One region of the Vibrio nigripulchritudo genome, then DNA from elsewhere that is predicted to be linked to it. Evidence: riboswitches for the same ligand, from Rfam matches in the RefSeq annotation. Region 1 holds a riboswitch; each other region holds the start of a gene.

Evidence for each region. A riboswitch is a leader RNA that binds a small molecule or an ion and turns the genes downstream of it on or off. The one in region 1 is predicted to bind thiamine pyrophosphate.
Region 2: another riboswitch for thiamine pyrophosphate. It lies ahead of thiD (bifunctional hydroxymethylpyrimidine kinase/phosphomethylpyrimidine kinase); the one in region 1 lies ahead of thiB (thiamine ABC transporter substrate binding subunit).
Region 3: another riboswitch for thiamine pyrophosphate. It lies ahead of thiC (phosphomethylpyrimidine synthase ThiC); the one in region 1 lies ahead of thiB (thiamine ABC transporter substrate binding subunit).

What each region holds. Positions count from the first base shown of each region.
Region 1 is NZ_AP027049.1:441,795-447,409, forward strand. Features, by position in the region: gene mpl (UDP-N-acetylmuramate:L-alanyl-gamma-D-glutamyl-meso-diaminopimelate ligase) at 1-1,352, shown strand, start outside; gene QMG91_RS02270 (flavin prenyltransferase UbiX) at 1,377-2,000, shown strand; TPP riboswitch at 2,080-2,211, shown strand; gene thiB (thiamine ABC transporter substrate binding subunit) at 2,256-3,248, shown strand; gene thiP (thiamine/thiamine pyrophosphate ABC transporter permease ThiP) at 3,580-5,175, shown strand; gene thiQ (thiamine ABC transporter ATP-binding protein) at 5,168-5,615, shown strand, end outside.
Region 2 is NZ_AP027049.1:2,193,888-2,199,502, reverse strand. Features, by position in the region: gene thiM (hydroxyethylthiazole kinase) at 1-627, opposite strand, end outside; gene tenA (thiaminase II) at 624-1,301, opposite strand; gene QMG91_RS10095 (ABC transporter substrate-binding protein) at 1,314-2,261, opposite strand; partial or broken gene QMG91_RS10090 (ABC transporter permease) at 2,337-3,068, opposite strand; gene QMG91_RS10085 (ABC transporter ATP-binding protein) at 3,127-3,930, opposite strand; gene thiD (bifunctional hydroxymethylpyrimidine kinase/phosphomethylpyrimidine kinase) at 3,920-4,771, opposite strand; TPP riboswitch at 4,846-4,942, opposite strand; gene QMG91_RS10075 (AraC family transcriptional regulator) at 5,085-5,615, opposite strand, start outside.
Region 3 is NZ_AP027049.1:3,935,887-3,941,501, forward strand. Features, by position in the region: gene thiC (phosphomethylpyrimidine synthase ThiC) at 1-1,031, opposite strand, end outside; TPP riboswitch at 1,177-1,295, opposite strand; gene crcB (fluoride efflux transporter CrcB) at 1,346-1,729, opposite strand; rRNA gene rrf (5S ribosomal RNA) at 1,929-2,045, opposite strand; tRNA gene QMG91_RS17975 (tRNA-Thr) at 2,096-2,171, opposite strand; rRNA gene rrf (5S ribosomal RNA) at 2,241-2,356, opposite strand; rRNA gene QMG91_RS17985 (23S ribosomal RNA) at 2,451-5,334, opposite strand.

The sequences.
Region 1 (5,615 bases):
TTCTGGGAATCTGCGGGACTTTTATGGGTGGCGCAGCAGTTTTAGCGCGTCAGCTAGGGCATAAAGTCACGGGGTGTGACGCCAACGTTTACCCTCCGATGAGCACTTTACTAGAGTCGCAGGGCATTGAAATTATCGAAGGGTTCGACCCTTCTCAATTGGAGCCGAAGCCTGATCTGGTGGTGGTTGGCAATGCAATGAGCCGTGGGAACCCCTGCGTAGAATATGTGCTGAACAATAATCTGAGATACACATCTGGTCCTCAATGGCTGCAGGAGTTTTTACTGCACGATCGCTGGGTGCTCGCAGTATCCGGTACTCATGGCAAAACCACCACTTCCAGCATGCTGACGTGGATTTTGGAACACTGCGGCTATCAGCCCGGTTTTCTGGTGGGCGGCGTATTGGGCAATTTTGGTGTCTCTGCCCGTTTGGGTGACAGTATGTTTTTTGTCGTCGAAGCCGATGAATATGACAGCGCTTTTTTCGATAAACGTTCGAAGTTTGTCCACTATCACCCACGTACACTGGTGATGAACAATCTTGAATTCGATCATGCAGATATCTTCGATGACCTTGAAGCGATCAAGAAGCAATTCCACCATTTGGTTCGTACCGTACCGGGTAATGGACGCATTTTCTCACCCATTAACGATGACGCATTACAGGATGTGCTGGAACGTGGCTGCTGGAGTGAAAAAGAAACCAGCGGAGAAGGTGGTGACTGGAAAGCCGAGAAGGTTAAAATCGATGGTAGTGTGTTTGATGTCTACTTCCAGGGGGCACTGGTCGGCAGAGTCAGCTGGGATTTGATAGGCGATCACAATGTGGATAACGCACTGATGGCGATAGCGGCCGCAAGGCACGTGGGTGTGACACCAGATTTAGCCTGTGAAGCACTGGGGCTGTTCGTTAATACCAAGCGCCGCTTAGAGCGAAAGGGGGAAGAAAATGGCGTCACAGTTTATGATGACTTTGCTCACCACCCAACAGCCATTGAACTAACCTTAGAAGGTTTACGTAACAAAGTCGGTCAGCAGAAGATCATCGCTGTGCTCGAACCCCGTTCAAGCACCATGAAAATGGGCGTTCATAAAGAAACATTGGCAAATTCGCTTAAAAAAGCCGATTCCGTGTATCTTTTCCAGCCAGAAACCATTGAATGGTCGGTAGATGATGTTGCCAAGCAATGCTCACAGTCTGCTTATACGTCCGACAGCATTGATGATCTGGTATCCAGTGTTGTCGAAAAAGCCGAACTCGGTGATCAGATATTGGTCATGAGTAATGGGGGCTTTGGTGGGATCCATGATAAATTACTCAACGCTCTGAAATACAAGAGCGAGAAGTAATCAGAAATTCTCTAAGAAGTAAGAATGAATCAAGAAAAGAAAACCATCACTTTGGCATTTACCGGAGCATCGGGGGCACCTTATGGTCTCCGTTTGCTGGAGTGCCTGTTAGCCGCAGATTACACCGTTTATCTGCTTATCTCTTCCGCCGCGCGGGTTGTCATGGCGACAGAGCATGGTTTGAAGTTACCAGCATCGCCAGACGGTGCTAAAGAAAAGCTGGTGGAACATCTGGGTTGCGACGCGGATAAACTGGTGGTTTGTGGCAAAGAAGACTGGTTTTCTCCTGTGGCGTCAGGTTCTGCTGCGCCTAAACAGATGGTGGTGTGCCCATGCAGTGCAGGCAGTGTGGCGGCCATCGCCCACGGTATGTCTGATAACCTGATTGAGCGCGCCGCTGATGTTGTGATGAAAGAACGAGGTCAGCTGTTGTTGGTGGTACGTGAAACGCCTTTCTCTACACTCCACCTAGAAAACATGCACAAGCTTTCTCAAATGGGCGTGACCATCATGCCAGCCGCACCGGGTTTTTATCACCAGCCAAACAGCATAGAGGATCTGGTTGATTTTATGGTTGCCCGCATTCTGGATCATCTAGGTGTAGAACAAGGCTTGGTTCCTCGCTGGGGTTATGATCAACGCGGCTAGTATCCCCAAGCATCATTAGCGAATTGGATATTTAAGCCATTTGCATATGGCTAAGTGGAAATAACGCGATACAATAAACCAACTCTCATCGGGGTGCTGAATGTTTGGGCGCATAAAATGTTGTCCATCTTATGGCTGAGATAAACCTTTGGTTTGAACCCGTACACCTGAACCAGATAATACTGGCGTAGGAATTGAGCGTGGAATTTTCCTCATCTCAACCCTGTGCCGCTCAACAACGGATAGGAGCGACCAGTGAAATACGCACTGACTACCGTAGCGCTCGCTACACTTGCTGCCACGCCGGCATTCGCCGATCAAAACACACTTACAGTTTACACGTATGACTCTTTCGCGGCGGACTGGGGACCGGGCCCAACAGTAGAAAAAGCATTTGAAGCGAAATGTGGCTGTAACTTGGAATTTGTGGCACTTGACGATGGCGTGACCATTCTTAATCGTCTGCGTCTTGAAGGTAAGAACAGCAAAGCGGATATCGTTCTTGGGTTGGACAACAACCTGATGGCAGAAGCGAAACAGAGTGACTTGCTGGCAGAACATTCTGTAGATACCAGCACCGTTACCATCCCAGGTGGTTGGGATGACAGTACTTTTGTCCCTTACGATTACGGTTACTTTGCCTTTGTGTACAACAAAGAGAAGCTGGCTAACCCACCGAAAAGCCTGAAAGAGCTGGTAGAAAAGCGTGATGACCTGAAGGTTATTTATCAGGATCCGCGTACGTCAACGCCGGGTCAGGGTCTGATGCTTTGGATGAAGTCTGTATACGGTGACAAAGTAAGTGATGCGTGGAAGCAACTGGCGAAGAAAACCGTCACTGTAACCAAAGGCTGGTCAGAAGCTTACTCAATGTTCCTTGAAGGTGAATCGGACATGGTTCTGTCTTACACCACTTCACCGGCTTACCACTTGATCGCCGAGAACGATGCAAACTTCGCAGCAGCTAACTTTGCTGAAGGTCACTATGCGCAGGTTGAAGTAGCGGCAAAAGTGAAGAACAGCGCCAATCAAAAACTGGCGGATGAGTTTATGGCATTTATCCTGAGTGATGAATTCCAGTCTGCGATGCCAACAGGTAACTGGATGTACCCAGTGACGGATGTGGAACTGCCAAAAGGCTTCGAAACATTATCCCTGCCAGGCAAAGCATTGTTGTTCGAATCAGAAGAGGTGGCGCAAAACCGCAAAGCCTGGATTCGTGAATGGCAAAATGCCTTAACTTTCTAAGTTTTCAACAGACATCAAGCTAGGCAAATACCCAAGCAACCGCAAGATATTAGTTTCAGCGAGAATTGCTTGGTTTTCAGACAAGACAGCGATTTGAAGAGCTAGTGGTCCTAAATCAAAAATCGATAACGCCGTATGAGAGCCAAGCAAACTCGCCCTTGGGAGCTTATCTTCTGTTCCATTTCATCGTCAAAGAACTTGGAAAGGACTGGTCATTACGCTGCGTTCTTTTCCTTGAACTAAAACAGAAGATAGAGCTCTGAATCACACATCTTGCGGTAGCTTGGGTATAATGCATGGCTTGCTTCTATATGCTTAGGCTTTCTGCGTCGTGAACCAAAACGTACCCAAAGTAGGGATAGTTGTTGCCACCTTTATCCTGATATTTGTCATGTCAGCTTTGTGGGCGTTGCTTTCTCATTCTCCCTCACTCAATCTTTTGCAAATCTGGACCGACCCCTACTATCGTCACGTTACGGAATTCAGCTTCTATCAGGCGTTGTTGTCTACCTTACTTAGTGTTGGTCTGGCGATTCCCGTCGCACATTCTCTGTCTTACCGGCAGTTCCCGGGACGTAGTTTATTGCTGAAGCTATTTGCCAGCACACTGGTGTTGCCTGTACTGGTGGGGGTGTTTGGTCTTTTAGCTATTTATGGAAACAGCGGTTTACTGGCGGATGGGTTAAAAGCGTTAGGTGCAGAGCTGCCGTTCTCTATCTACGGCCTTAACGGCATTCTACTGGCGCATGTATTCTTTAACCTTCCCTATGCCGCAAGACTATTGCTTCAGTCTCTGGAAAGCATTCCACCTGAACAACACAAGTTGTGTGCGCATTTGGGAATGTCGCGATGGAACAAATTTCTCTGGGTAGAATGGCCTCGTCTTAAAGCCCAGCTTCCTCAAGTGAGCGGGCTGGTCTTCATGCTGTGTTTCACCAGTTTTGCCACGGTAATGGCACTGGGAGGTGGTCCTAAATCGACGACCATAGAGCTGGCGATCTATCAGGCAATAAAGTTTGATTTTGATTTACAAACGGGCGCCTTGCTTGCCATGTGGCAAATGCTACTGTGTGGTGTGCTAGCCATCAGTATTCAGAAGCTCTCTAAACCTGTGTCTGTCTCGGCTGGCAGCATGAAACCCATCTCCAAGTACACCGATTCAGTATCGGCAAAGATATGGGACGGGCTATGGATAGGCGGAGTTTTACTTTTGGTTCTACCGCCACTGGGTATGGTGGTACTCAGCGGTTTAAACAACAAGATTCTGACTACGCTGAGTGATGAACGATTCTGGAATGCGTTGTCTGCGTCTTTACAAGTGGCGGGGATCTCAAGCCTGCTCGCATTGCTTCTGGGGACAGCCATTCTTTCAACCAGCCGAATCTGGCGTTTAAAGCGGCAAGCTTTTAAGGCGGATAAAATCGAGCTGGCAGGCACCATTATTTTGGTGACCCCCGGATTGGTGATCAGTACCGGGTTATTTTTACTACTTAGGGATATCGCCGACGTATTCGCGATGGCATTCTGGATTGTGGTGGCAGTCAACTGTTTGATGGCTCTGCCATATGTCATCAAGACGCTTTCCCTGCCCATGTTTCAACTGGTTCAGCAATATCAATACCTGTCGGCATCCCTAGGGATAAAAGGCTGGAATCATCTCAGGTTAATGGAATGGCGAGCACTTCGAAAATCATTCGCATACGCCTTTTCTATTAGCTTTATGATGTCGATGGGCGATCTCAGTGCCATTGCGCTGTTTGGCAGTCAGGAATTCCGGACGCTGCCTTTGTATCTCTTCCAACTGCTAGGCAGCTATCAGATGGAGTCGGCGGCTGTGGTGTCACTTTGCCTGCTTCTGCTCAGTGTGTTGAGTTTTACCCTGATCGAACTTCTATTCAAACCGAGAAAGACCCATGACCATTCTTAAACTTCATGACGTGCGATACCGTTACAACAACGAGTCTTTTCAATTCAATTTGGAAGTGGAAGAAGGGGATATCCTTGCTTTGATGGGACCGAGTGGTGCAGGGAAATCGACACTGCTGGCGCTTGTGGCAGGCTTTATTCAGCCTCAGGGTGGAGAGATCTTAGTCTCGGGTCAGTCGGTGGTTGGGCGTGCACCTCACCAAATTCCACTTTCCATGCTGTTTCAGGAAAACAACTTATTCGCCCACCTATCTGTGCGGGAAAATATTGGTCTCGGTGTAGAGCCTGGCTTAAAACTCAGCTCCGCTGAAAAGCAAAGAGTCGAAGATGCCGCGCGTATGGTTGGGATTCATGATTATCTGGATCGATTGCCGGAGCAACTCTCTGGCGGGCAAAAGCAGCGGGTGGCTCTGGCGCGATGTTTTGTCCAGCCTCACGGTA
Region 2 (5,615 bases), 1.8 Mb from region 1:
AATGGCAGCAAATGCACCTGTAAGCGCACTCAATGTGCACCCCATTCCGGTCACATAGGGCATCATTTCGTGTCCATTTGCCAGCGACACTACTTCACCTGCACTTACGATGTAATCGGTAGCCCCGGATACCACCACTGAACACTGATACTCTTCAGAAAGGAACTTTGCCGCTCCTAAAGCAGCATCGCTGCTGTCCAGCGCATCGACGCCTTTGCTCTGAGCCTGTTCACCAGCCAGCGCAATGACTTCAGAAGCATTGCCACGAATGATCAGGCTGTCGGCTGCTTTGGCAATATCTCTGGAGGCTTTAGTTCTGATAGCACTTGCACCACATCCTACTGGGTCTAGCACGACGGGCTTGCCATTTTTGTTTGCTTGCTCAACCGCAAATTCCATTCTAGGCAACCACTGAGAATCCAGCGTACCAATGTTGATGACAAGCGCGCCTGCAAAGCTCATCATTTCTGCCATCTCTTCACGAGAGTGCGCCATAATAGGTGAAGCGCCCACAGAAAGCAGTGCGTTTGCCGTATTGTTCATCACCACGTAGTTGGTGACATTGACGACGAGCGGTTTGTTTTCTCTGACTTTGGTGAGCAGTTCAGCAATAGATTGCTTGTTCATACTTTACCTTCCTTGATAGCGTTCAGTCCCTGTTGCCAGAATGCAACTTCCATTCGTGTTGCGGTTCTGAAAACGTCGATAATGTGCTTGCCTCGTGGGCTGTTAAGTTCCACTTCAGCTAACAGTTTGTCGATGGTTTTCACGCCTTGTGCCACGCTTTGCTGAAACTCTTCGCCGCCGTAAAGCTTAATCCAGCTTGCGTAAGGGTTACCTTCTAGCTTGGTGTTCGGGTCATTCAGGAGCTGTTTGCCGATTTCAGCATAGCCGATAGAGCAAGGAGCCAATGCGGCATAAAGATCGACCAGATCACCCATCATGCCAGCATCCAAAACGTATCGGGTGTAAGCCACTGTACCGAAGTCTTCCGGTTCAGCTTCCAGATCCGCTTCTGTTAATCCCCAGTTCTGACAGTATTCCACGTGGTGAGCGATTTCAGAATCCAAAAGGGCGTGAACACTAGGCAATGCGTCGCGCATGTCTTCCAGCGTTTTTGCTTTGTATATTGCAAGCGCGTAAGCACGGGCGTAGTGTTTTAAGAACAGAAAATCTTGCTTCAAATAATGAAGATAGCAAGGCTGTTCCAGTGACCCGTCTGCCAACTGCTTTACAAACTCATGCTGAGTGTAGTCTTCCCAGTCACTTCGGCACGCATTAATGAGATCTTGATGATTCATAGTAAGCCTCGATCAGTTGAAGTTTGGAATGTAGTCCACTGCTTTTGGTAGTGTCTCAATGATCTTCTGGTCGTACATGAACTGAGCGTAATCGTCATAGCGTTTGTGGTCGACAGCTGAAGGACGAAGTGCAAAACGAGTCAGAGTGTCGTTCCAAGCGCGTTTGTTCAGCTCGTTGTTCAGTGTGTCTGGCGAGTAGGCAACAAACTCTTTCCACGATTGCTGAGGGTGGTTAACGATGTAGGTTGTCGCTTTTTCCAGAGCGCGATTAAACGCTTTGATGGCTTCTTTGTCGTGCGTTTTGGCGTTAGCAACGAATACCAGTTCGTCGTAAGTAGGTACGCCATGCTCTTCCGGGAAGAAAGCTTTTGCATCGTAACCTTCAAGAGCCAACTGGTTGCTTTCGAAGTTACGGAAACCACCCCAGATAGCGTCGACTTTGCCAGAAGCAAGTGATGATGACAGCGCCCAGCCAACATTGATGATTTCTACGTCTTTGTAGTCAACGTTGTGAGTGTTCAGCATAGTGCCAATGGTGGCTTCTTCATTGCCTGCGATAGCGATACCAATTTTTTTGCCTTTAAGTTCAGACAGGTTGTTTACCTTGCCTTTCAGAACCGTCAGCGTATTCAGTGGTGTTGCAACCAGTGTTGCTGAACGAATCAGTGGCAAGCCAGCAGCAACGTCAATAGTCAGGTTTGGCTGGTAAGAAATCGCCAGATCAACTTTATTCGCTGCAACCAGTTTTGGTGGTGTGCTTGGGTCAGCAGGTTCCTGAACGTTTACCGTAATGCCTTCTTCCTTAAAGTAACCGCGTTCTTTAGCGATGACGATCGGGCCGTGGTTCGGGTTAACGAACCAGTCCAGCATCAGAGTCAGTTTCTTTTCTTCCGCAGTTACATTAAAAGTAACCGCTGAGGCAGCAAGTGCAATAGCACTGAAAATGGTCTTCTTTTTCACAATATTTTCCTTTTTAAATCGCTGATTGATTTCCAGGTCAACAGACCCTATAGATCATTCCTATTGAAAGTGTGATTACTTTTCCCAAGGGATAAGTCTTTTAAGTGCTTCGTCTGCTGCAAAATACAGCGACACAGACAAAGCGGATAAAATAAAGAGCGCCGCGAACATTTCGTCGATCATCATGCGGGCATTCGCCTGCAACATCAGATACCCAAGCCCTTCGCTTGAACCTACCCATTCGCCACAAACTGCTCCAATCGGAGCCACAACAACCGCAACTCGGATTCCTGAAGCCAGAGTTGGTAGCGAAGCGGGTAGCTGGATATGACGAAGGGTTTCCCATTTCGTTGCACCCATGGTTTTCGCCAGATCCAGATAGCCTGTTGGGGTGTTGCGTAAACCGTCGTAACAACAGGTCGTGACAGGGAAGAAGATGATGATGGCTGCCATCACGACTTTGGAGGTAATGCCATACCCAAGCCAGAGCATTAAAACAGGGGCAATCGCAAACACCGGAATTGCCTGACTGGCGATAAGAATTGGCAACAACCAACGTTTAAGGGGGTTGAACATCAGCATTTGCAGGGCAAAGATCAGCCCCATTGACAAGCCGAGAAGCAGACCAAGCAAGATTTCCTGAGCCGTGACCCAGGTGTGTTTGAGCAACACATCCTGACGCTGAATCAGGCGCTCAAAGACATCAAACGGGGCTGGCAATATAAAAGCCGGCATGTCGAATATCACCACAATTGCCTGCCACAACCCAATCATCACCGACGCACTAATGATCACGCGCAGGAGAGGGAAGGAAATTTTCTCGCTTCGCTTAATGGCTCTGGCAACGGTAGAAAGCTGGTTTACGTTACTCATAGTCTTTCTCCAGCTTTTCAATAATGCTTTGTTGAAGCTTGGCGCACTCGGCATCCAGCTTTCTTGGGATGTCGGATTGAGGTAATTCCATAGCGTGAGCAAAGGCAGGAGCACCCTGCATCACGTATAGCTTGGAAGCCAGTCGAATGGCTTCGTGCGGGTCATGGGTAATGAGTAACACGGTTTTATCTTGAAGTAGCTGATGTGCCAGGTTCTGAAGTTTGTGACGATTTACTGCATCCAATGCCGAAAAGGGTTCATCCATTAGAACGATGGGTTTTTCCTGCATCAGAGTTCGGGCGATAGCAACACGCTGTCGCATGCCACCAGACAATTGCTGGGGAAGGAGATCCCTTTGGTCTGCCAAACCGACCTGTTCCAGTAAATGCAGTGCTTTTTTCTGGCTTTCTTTGTCTTTCAATTGCTTGCCAAATCGTGTGCTGAGCAAGACATTGTCTAATGCGGATAGCCAGGGCATCAGTAAATCTTGCTGCCCCATATACGCGATTTCATTGTCAACCGACAAAGGGTGTTTTATGCCTTGTTGGTCTTCCAACAACAGCGCACCTTTCCAGCTGGCTTTGGCGTTGAGAAGCCCTGCAAAATGGCGAAGCAGAGTCGATTTACCGCAACCGCTTCTTCCAAGAATGCACGTCCAGTACCCGACAGGAAATCGCATATTCAGGTCGGCTAATGTTGGCGTTTCGGCATCCAGATATTGCAGTTCACCATTTTCTAACGCGATGAACGCTTTATCCTTTGCAAGAGTCGTAAAACTCGAAGCTTCAGAGTACATCTTCATGTCCGGGGAAAAAGTGGTGAACCGGACCATGCCCCTGGCCTATATCCAGTTCATCAGCATGAGCGATGGCATTGGAGATGTAGTACTTACCCAGCTTGACGGCTTCTGGCAGTTCATAGCCCTGAGCTAGGAAAGAGGCGATAGCAGAAGAGAGCGTACAACCTGTGCCGTGAGTGTTTTGAGTATCAACACGTTTGGCGTTTAATGATTCAACCTTGTCAGGGAAAATCAATAAATCTGTACTGTATTCACTGCTTTCTAAATGCCCGCCTTTGAGCAGTACCGACTGACAACCCAGAGAGCGAAGCTGGTCAATCATGCTTTCCATATCGGCTTCACTTTCAGGCACTGGATTACCGGTTAAGGCTGCGCCTTCGGGCAGATTAGGGGTGATGACATCAGCAAGCGGCAATAACTCCGCTTTCAAGGTGCTGATGGCACTCTCTTCGAGAAGCAGATCCCCACTGGTTGCAACCATTACCGGGTCAACCACCAAATATTTTGGCTTGTATTGTTTTATTTTACTGGCAACCACTTTAATGATGCCCGAATCTGCCAGCATGCCGACTTTGACAGCTGCGATATTGAGATCGGTAAATACGGCGTCTAGCTGGCTTTCCACATGGTCTAGTGGGATAGGGAAAATCGCGGAAACGCCTTGTGTGTTTTGAGATGTAATTGCCGTGATAGCTGAACAAGCAAAGCTGCCCGTTGCTGAAATGGCTTTGATATCCGCCTGAATGCCGGCACCACCACCACTGTCAGAACCAGCAATAGTAAGTACGATTGGCGTATTCACACCTGTGGGGGAAGGGTGGTTGTTTTGTGTGGTCATAAGTGCTCCCGCAATACAGGCGAGCAGGAACTCTTCTGACTAAAGAATGGAATGGTAGTGAGATCAACCCATCGACAGTAAGATTCATAGTTCCCTACGCCAGTGTTAACTGAATCAGGTTCAACGGGTCTCGCTATGCGATCTCAGCCTAAGGCTCCCCGACTATTATTCGCGATGATAACAATTTTCATTAAAAGGGCAACGAATTGATCCCCGGCTTGGTGCGTACGTCTAATTAGTGAGCGAAATATCAATTATGATGACTTGATGTGTTAGCAAGTAAAATGCATCTTTTTGCTCATCAATGAAGTGTCTAGAAAAAACGAATGGGAAGGTAGAAGTCCAATTCGAATGCTTCATCTTCGCTAAGAAAGTGGTTTTTATGATAGTGAACATAAGCTGGTGTAGAACGAAGCTTAAACCCAGATTGTGGAAGCCAGGTTTCCAGCACTGTGCTTATTTGGGGAAGCAGTTCCCCGTAGATGCCTTTGAGTTTAAATACTGCGTGTAAGCCGCCGGGAATCACCATCTGGTTGACGACTCCCCGATATTTTAGGGGTTCTGAAATGCCCACACATGCAACGTATCGACACTGATCCAGCTCCACCCACGCTGGGTTTGAATGGTGTAAGCCAAACTGCTGCGAAAAATCTCGCCCATCATCTTTCGTCCACGCCTGCAACGTTAGCCATGCATTGCGAATCGAACGGCTGTAACCATTGTGACGAACATACGCCGCCATTCTGTCTGGGACTTCTTTTATTTTCGGAACGGGAAGAGGGCGGCTTGCGACTCTTTTGTAGCCCGCTGCGATTTCAGGATCTTTCAAATAGGGTTTATCGGA
Region 3 (5,615 bases), 530 kb from region 1:
ACTCGCTTAGCCGTCATCGGAACATAACGAAGCAACAATCCAGCGTGAATGGTGAAGTAATCAACCCCCTGCTCCGCCTGCTCGATAAGGGTGTCTCTCATCACTTCCCAGTTGAGGTTTTCTGCGATACCGTTCACTTTCTCAAGCGCCTGATACATTGGAACCGTACCAATCGGAACCGGGCTGTTACGCATGATCCATTCACGTGTTTCGTGAATGTTTCGACCGGTTGAAAGGTCCATAACCGTATCGCCACCCCAGCGAGTTGCCCAAACCAGCTTTTCTACTTCTTCTTCAATTGAAGAGGTGACCGCAGAGTTACCAATGTTGGCATTTACTTTAACCAGGAAGTTTCGACCAATGATCATTGGTTCTGATTCAGGGTGGTTAATGTTGGAAGGAATGATGGCACGACCTTCTGCCACTTCTTTACGAACAAACTCTGGGGTGATTTCTTTCGGTAAGTTCGCTCCAAAGCTTTCACCTGGATGCTCGATATTCAGTTGCTCATCCGCAAACTTACGACGCTGCATGTTTTCACGAATGGCGATGTATTCCATCTCCGGAGTGATGATGCCTTGGCGCGCATAGTGTAGCTGTGTAACACACTGTCCCTCTTTTGCACGGCGAATTTTTGGAAGGTTTCCGTAACGAAGCTCGTCAAGCGTATCGTCTTCAAGGCGCTCTTTAGTGTAGACCGAGCTTACATCTGCGAGGATTTCTGTATCGGCACGCTCTTCAATCCACTTCTCTCGCAGTTTTGGCAAACCGCTGTACAAGTCGATGTCGTAATTTGGATCAGTGTAAACACCGGAGGTGTCATAAACGCGAATTGGGTCATTCGGCTCGAATATAGGGTCTTTCTTCGTACCACCAACCAGGCTATCAGCCAGGCTGATTTCACGCATTGGGACCTGAATATCACTGCGTGAACCTTCTACGTAGACTTTATGAGAGTTTGGATAGGGTTGGGTCGACAGATTATCAATAAACTGTTTGGCTTCCAGTCTCGCTTGCTTGCGATTCGACATAGCATTTTTCCTTGCATCATTATTTTTGAGGGCATAACCCTAGGAAGAAAATGCTTGACGGATTGTTGTGACAAGAGGGCAGTGAGCAGATAAAACAAGTTCGTGCTCAACTGTAAATCAGATAGATCTCGATTGTATTCGAGTGATGGTATCTTCTCTTGTTCCCTTCGCAGGTATTAGCCTGATCAGGTTCAACGGATCCCGCTACGCGGTCTCAGCTCATTACTTAACACGCTACGTGTTCGAGCACTCCGACAAGTGAAGCCAGTATAAGGGAAAGGTTATGTCAAAACCAAGACTAAAGGTAAAAAAGATTAACTTTTAATCAACAATTGAAAACCGATCCAGGCAGCAGAGATACTGAGAATAACATTTAACAAAACATTCAGACCCATCTTAAAAAAAGCGCCCTGCTGCATCAGTAAAACATTATCCATAGAGAAAGTTGAGAACGTGGTCAGCGCTCCCAAGAAACCTAACCCGATAATCTGTCTCCAGGGCTCTGTGGCAAGACTTCCATTCTCAAACGAGGCAATGAGCATTCCCATCGCTAAAGAGCCCACAACGTTCACTGTGAGCGTCCCATAGGGAAAACCTCGCCCAAATAAACTTGCACATAACTCCGACACCAAAAATCGTGAGCAGGCACCAAATGCACCACCTAGTGCAATAAAGCCAAGAACGGATAATTGTCCCATCTTCCCCTATCCTTCATTTGAATATTGCGATTATTCTATCTCTATATACACAAAAAATTGTTTTTATTTTCGGATACATTGAGACACGAAGAGTGTGAGATATTAAAAGTTACAGGAGTCACTTTTGGTGACTTGAAACAAGTTTTTATGATGTAGAAACGAAAAAGCCCTGATCGGCTGATCAGGGCTTGGAAATTGAACCTGGCGATGTCCTACTCTCACATGGGGAAGCCCCACACTACCATCGGCGCTATTGCGTTTCACTTCTGAGTTCGGCATGGAAATCAGGTGGGTCCACAATGCTATGGTCGCCAAGAAAATTCTTTTTTGTTTCAGACTGACTCACAATCTGTAAACAATAATTAATGGTGCTAGTACCCAGATTTGAACTGGGGACCTCACCCTTACCAAGGGTGCGCTCTACCAACTGAGCTATACCAGCACATTCAATTCTTTTATGCTATGGATTAAAAAAGCCCGTTCTTGCAAACGGGCTTCTTTTAAATTTAAAGCCTGGCGATGTCCTACTCTCACATGGGGAAACCCCACACTACCATCGGCGCTATTGCGTTTCACTTCTGAGTTCGGCATGGAATCAGGTGGGTCCACAACGCTATGGTCGCCAAGCAAATTCTTTAATCTGGAAAGCTGTTTTTAGTTCTGATTCTTACACATTCAATCTGTTCTTATCTGAGTCCACTCAAAACCCCTTGGGTGTTGTATGGTTAAGCCTCACGGGCAATTAGTACAGGTTAGCTCAACGCCTCACAACGCTTACACACCCTGCCTATCAACGTTCTGGTCTCGAACAACCCTTTAGGATACTTAAAGTATCAGGGAAGACTCATCTCAGGGCTCGCTTCCCGCTTAGATGCTTTCAGCGGTTATCGATTCCGAACTTAGCTACCGGGCAATGCCATTGGCATGACAACCCGAACACCAGAGGTTCGTCCACTCCGGTCCTCTCGTACTAGGAGCAGCCCCCTTCAATCTTCCAACGCCCACGGCAGATAGGGACCGAACTGTCTCACGACGTTCTAAACCCAGCTCGCGTACCACTTTAAATGGCGAACAGCCATACCCTTGGGACCGACTTCAGCCCCAGGATGTGATGAGCCGACATCGAGGTGCCAAACACCGCCGTCGATATGAACTCTTGGGCGGTATCAGCCTGTTATCCCCGGAGTACCTTTTATCCGTTGAGCGATACCTTCCATTCAGAACCACCGGATCACTATGACCTGCTTTCGCACCTGCTCGAATTGTCATTCTCGCAGTCAAGCGGGCTTATGCCATTGCACTAACCACACGATGTCCAACCGTGTTTAGCCCACCTTCGTGCTCCTCCGTTACGCTTTGGGAGGAGACCGCCCCAGTCAAACTACCCACCAGGCACTGTCCTCACTCCCGATAAGGGAGCCAAGTTAGAACATCAAAGCTACAAGGGTGGTATTTCAAGGACGGCTCCACGCAATCTGGCGACTGCGTTTCAAAGCCTCCCACCTATCCTACACATGTAGGTTCAATGTTCAGTGCCAAGCTGTAGTAAAGGTTCACGGGGTCTTTCCGTCTAGCCGCGGGTACACTGCATCTTCACAGCGATTTCAATTTCACTGAGTCTCGGGTGGAGACAGCGTGGCCATCATTACGCCATTCGTGCAGGTCGGAACTTACCCGACAAGGAATTTCGCTACCTTAGGACCGTTATAGTTACGGCCGCCGTTTACCGGGGCTTCGATCAAGAGCTTCGTCCGAAGACTAACCCCATCAATTAACCTTCCGGCACCGGGCAGGCGTCACACCGTATACGTCATCTTACGATTTTGCACAGTGCTGTGTTTTTAATAAACAGTTGCAGCCACCTGGTATCTGCGACTCTCGTCAGCTCCATCCGCGAGGGACTTCACCGATAAGAGCGTACCTTCTCCCGAAGTTACGGTACCATTTTGCCTAGTTCCTTCACCCGAGTTCTCTCAAGCGCCTTGGTATTCTCTACCCGACCACCTGTGTCGGTTTGGGGTACGATTCCTTACAATCTGAAGCTTAGAGGCTTTTCCTGGAAGCATGGCATCAATGACTTCACTACCGTAGTAGCTCGACATCGTGTCTCAGCCTTAAAGAGAGCCGGATTTACCTAACTCTCAAGCCTACGCACTTGAACCTGGACAACCGTCGCCAGTACCACCTAGCCTTCTCCGTCCCCCCATCGCAATTGTAAGAAGTACGGGAATATTAACCCGTTTCCCATCGACTACGCTTTTCAGCCTCGCCTTAGGGGTCGACTTACCCTGCCCCGATTAACGTTGGACAGGAACCCTTGGTCTTCCGGCGAGGGAGTTTTTCACTCCCTTTATCGTTACTCATGTCAGCATTCGCACTTCTGATACCTCCAGCAGCCCTTACAGACCACCTTCAACGGCTTACAGAACGCTCCCCTACCCCGCATACAAAGTATGCAGCCGCAGCTTCGGTGTATTGCTTAGCCCCGTTACATCTTCCGCGCAGGCCGACTCGACCAGTGAGCTATTACGCTTTCTTTAAATGATGGCTGCTTCTAAGCCAACATCCTGGCTGTCTGAGCCTTCCCACATCGTTTCCCACTTAGCAATACTTTGGGACCTTAGCTGGCGGTCTGGGTTGTTTCCCTCTCCACGACGGACGTTAGCACCCGCCGTGTGTCTCCCGGATAGTACTTACTGGTATTCGGAGTTTGCAAAGGGTTGGTAAGTCGGGATGACCCCCTAGCCTTAACAGTGCTCTACCCCCAGTAGTATTCGTCCGAGGCGCTACCTAAATAGCTTTCGGGGAGAACCAGCTATCTCCAGGTTTGATTGGCCTTTCACCCCTAGCCACAAGTCATCCGCTAATTTTTCAACATTAGTCGGTTCGGTCCTCCAGTTGATGTTACTCAACCTTCAACCTGCCCATGGCTAGATCACCTGGTTTCGGGTCTATATCCAGAGACTGAGCGCCCAGTTAAGACTCGGTTTCCCTACGGCTCCCCTAGATGGTTAACCTTGCCACTGAATATAAGTCGCTGACCCATTATACAAAAGGTACGCAGTCACCCCGAAGGGCTCCTACTGCTTGTACGTACACGGTTTCAGGTTCTATTTCACTCCCCTCACAGGGGTTCTTTTCGCCTTTCCCTCACGGTACTGGTTCACTATCGGTCAGTCAGTAGTATTTAGCCTTGGAGGATGGTCCCCCCATATTCAGACAGGATATCACGTGTCCCGCCTTACTCGATTTCACTTGAAATGCGCTGTCGGTTACGGGGCTATCACCCTGTATCGCGCTCCTTTCCAGAAGCTTCACCTGACGCATAAAAAGCTTAAGGGCTAATCCAATTTCGCTCGCCGCTACTTTCGGAATCTCGGTTGATTTCTCTTCCTTCGGGTACTTAGATGTTTCAGTTCCCCGAGTTCGCTTCACTGAGCTATGTATTCACTCAGCAATACTTACTTATGTAAGTGGGTTTCCCCATTCGGAAATCCCAGACTCAAATGACTCTTACTGTCTTATCTGGGCTTATCGCAAGTTAGTACGTCCTTCATCGCCTCTGACTGCCAAGGCATCCACCGTGTACGCTTAGTCACTTAACCATACAACCCCAAGAGGTCTTGTATGTTCAAACAACCAAGGTTTGTGTCTCTCATTATTGAATGAGCGAGAGACATTCGATTTTGCCGGACTCAAATATAAACATCACAAGGATGTTTCCAAGAACACTTGAATGTGTGTTGGTACCTAATTCATAGAATTAGGATTTGAGAACTTTTAATTGAATAACAACGCTTATCCGTAGATAAGGGGATTGTTGCTATTCGTCAGCTTTCCAAATTGTTAAAGAGCTAATCACTTCGTAAGGAAGTAACCATTTTTA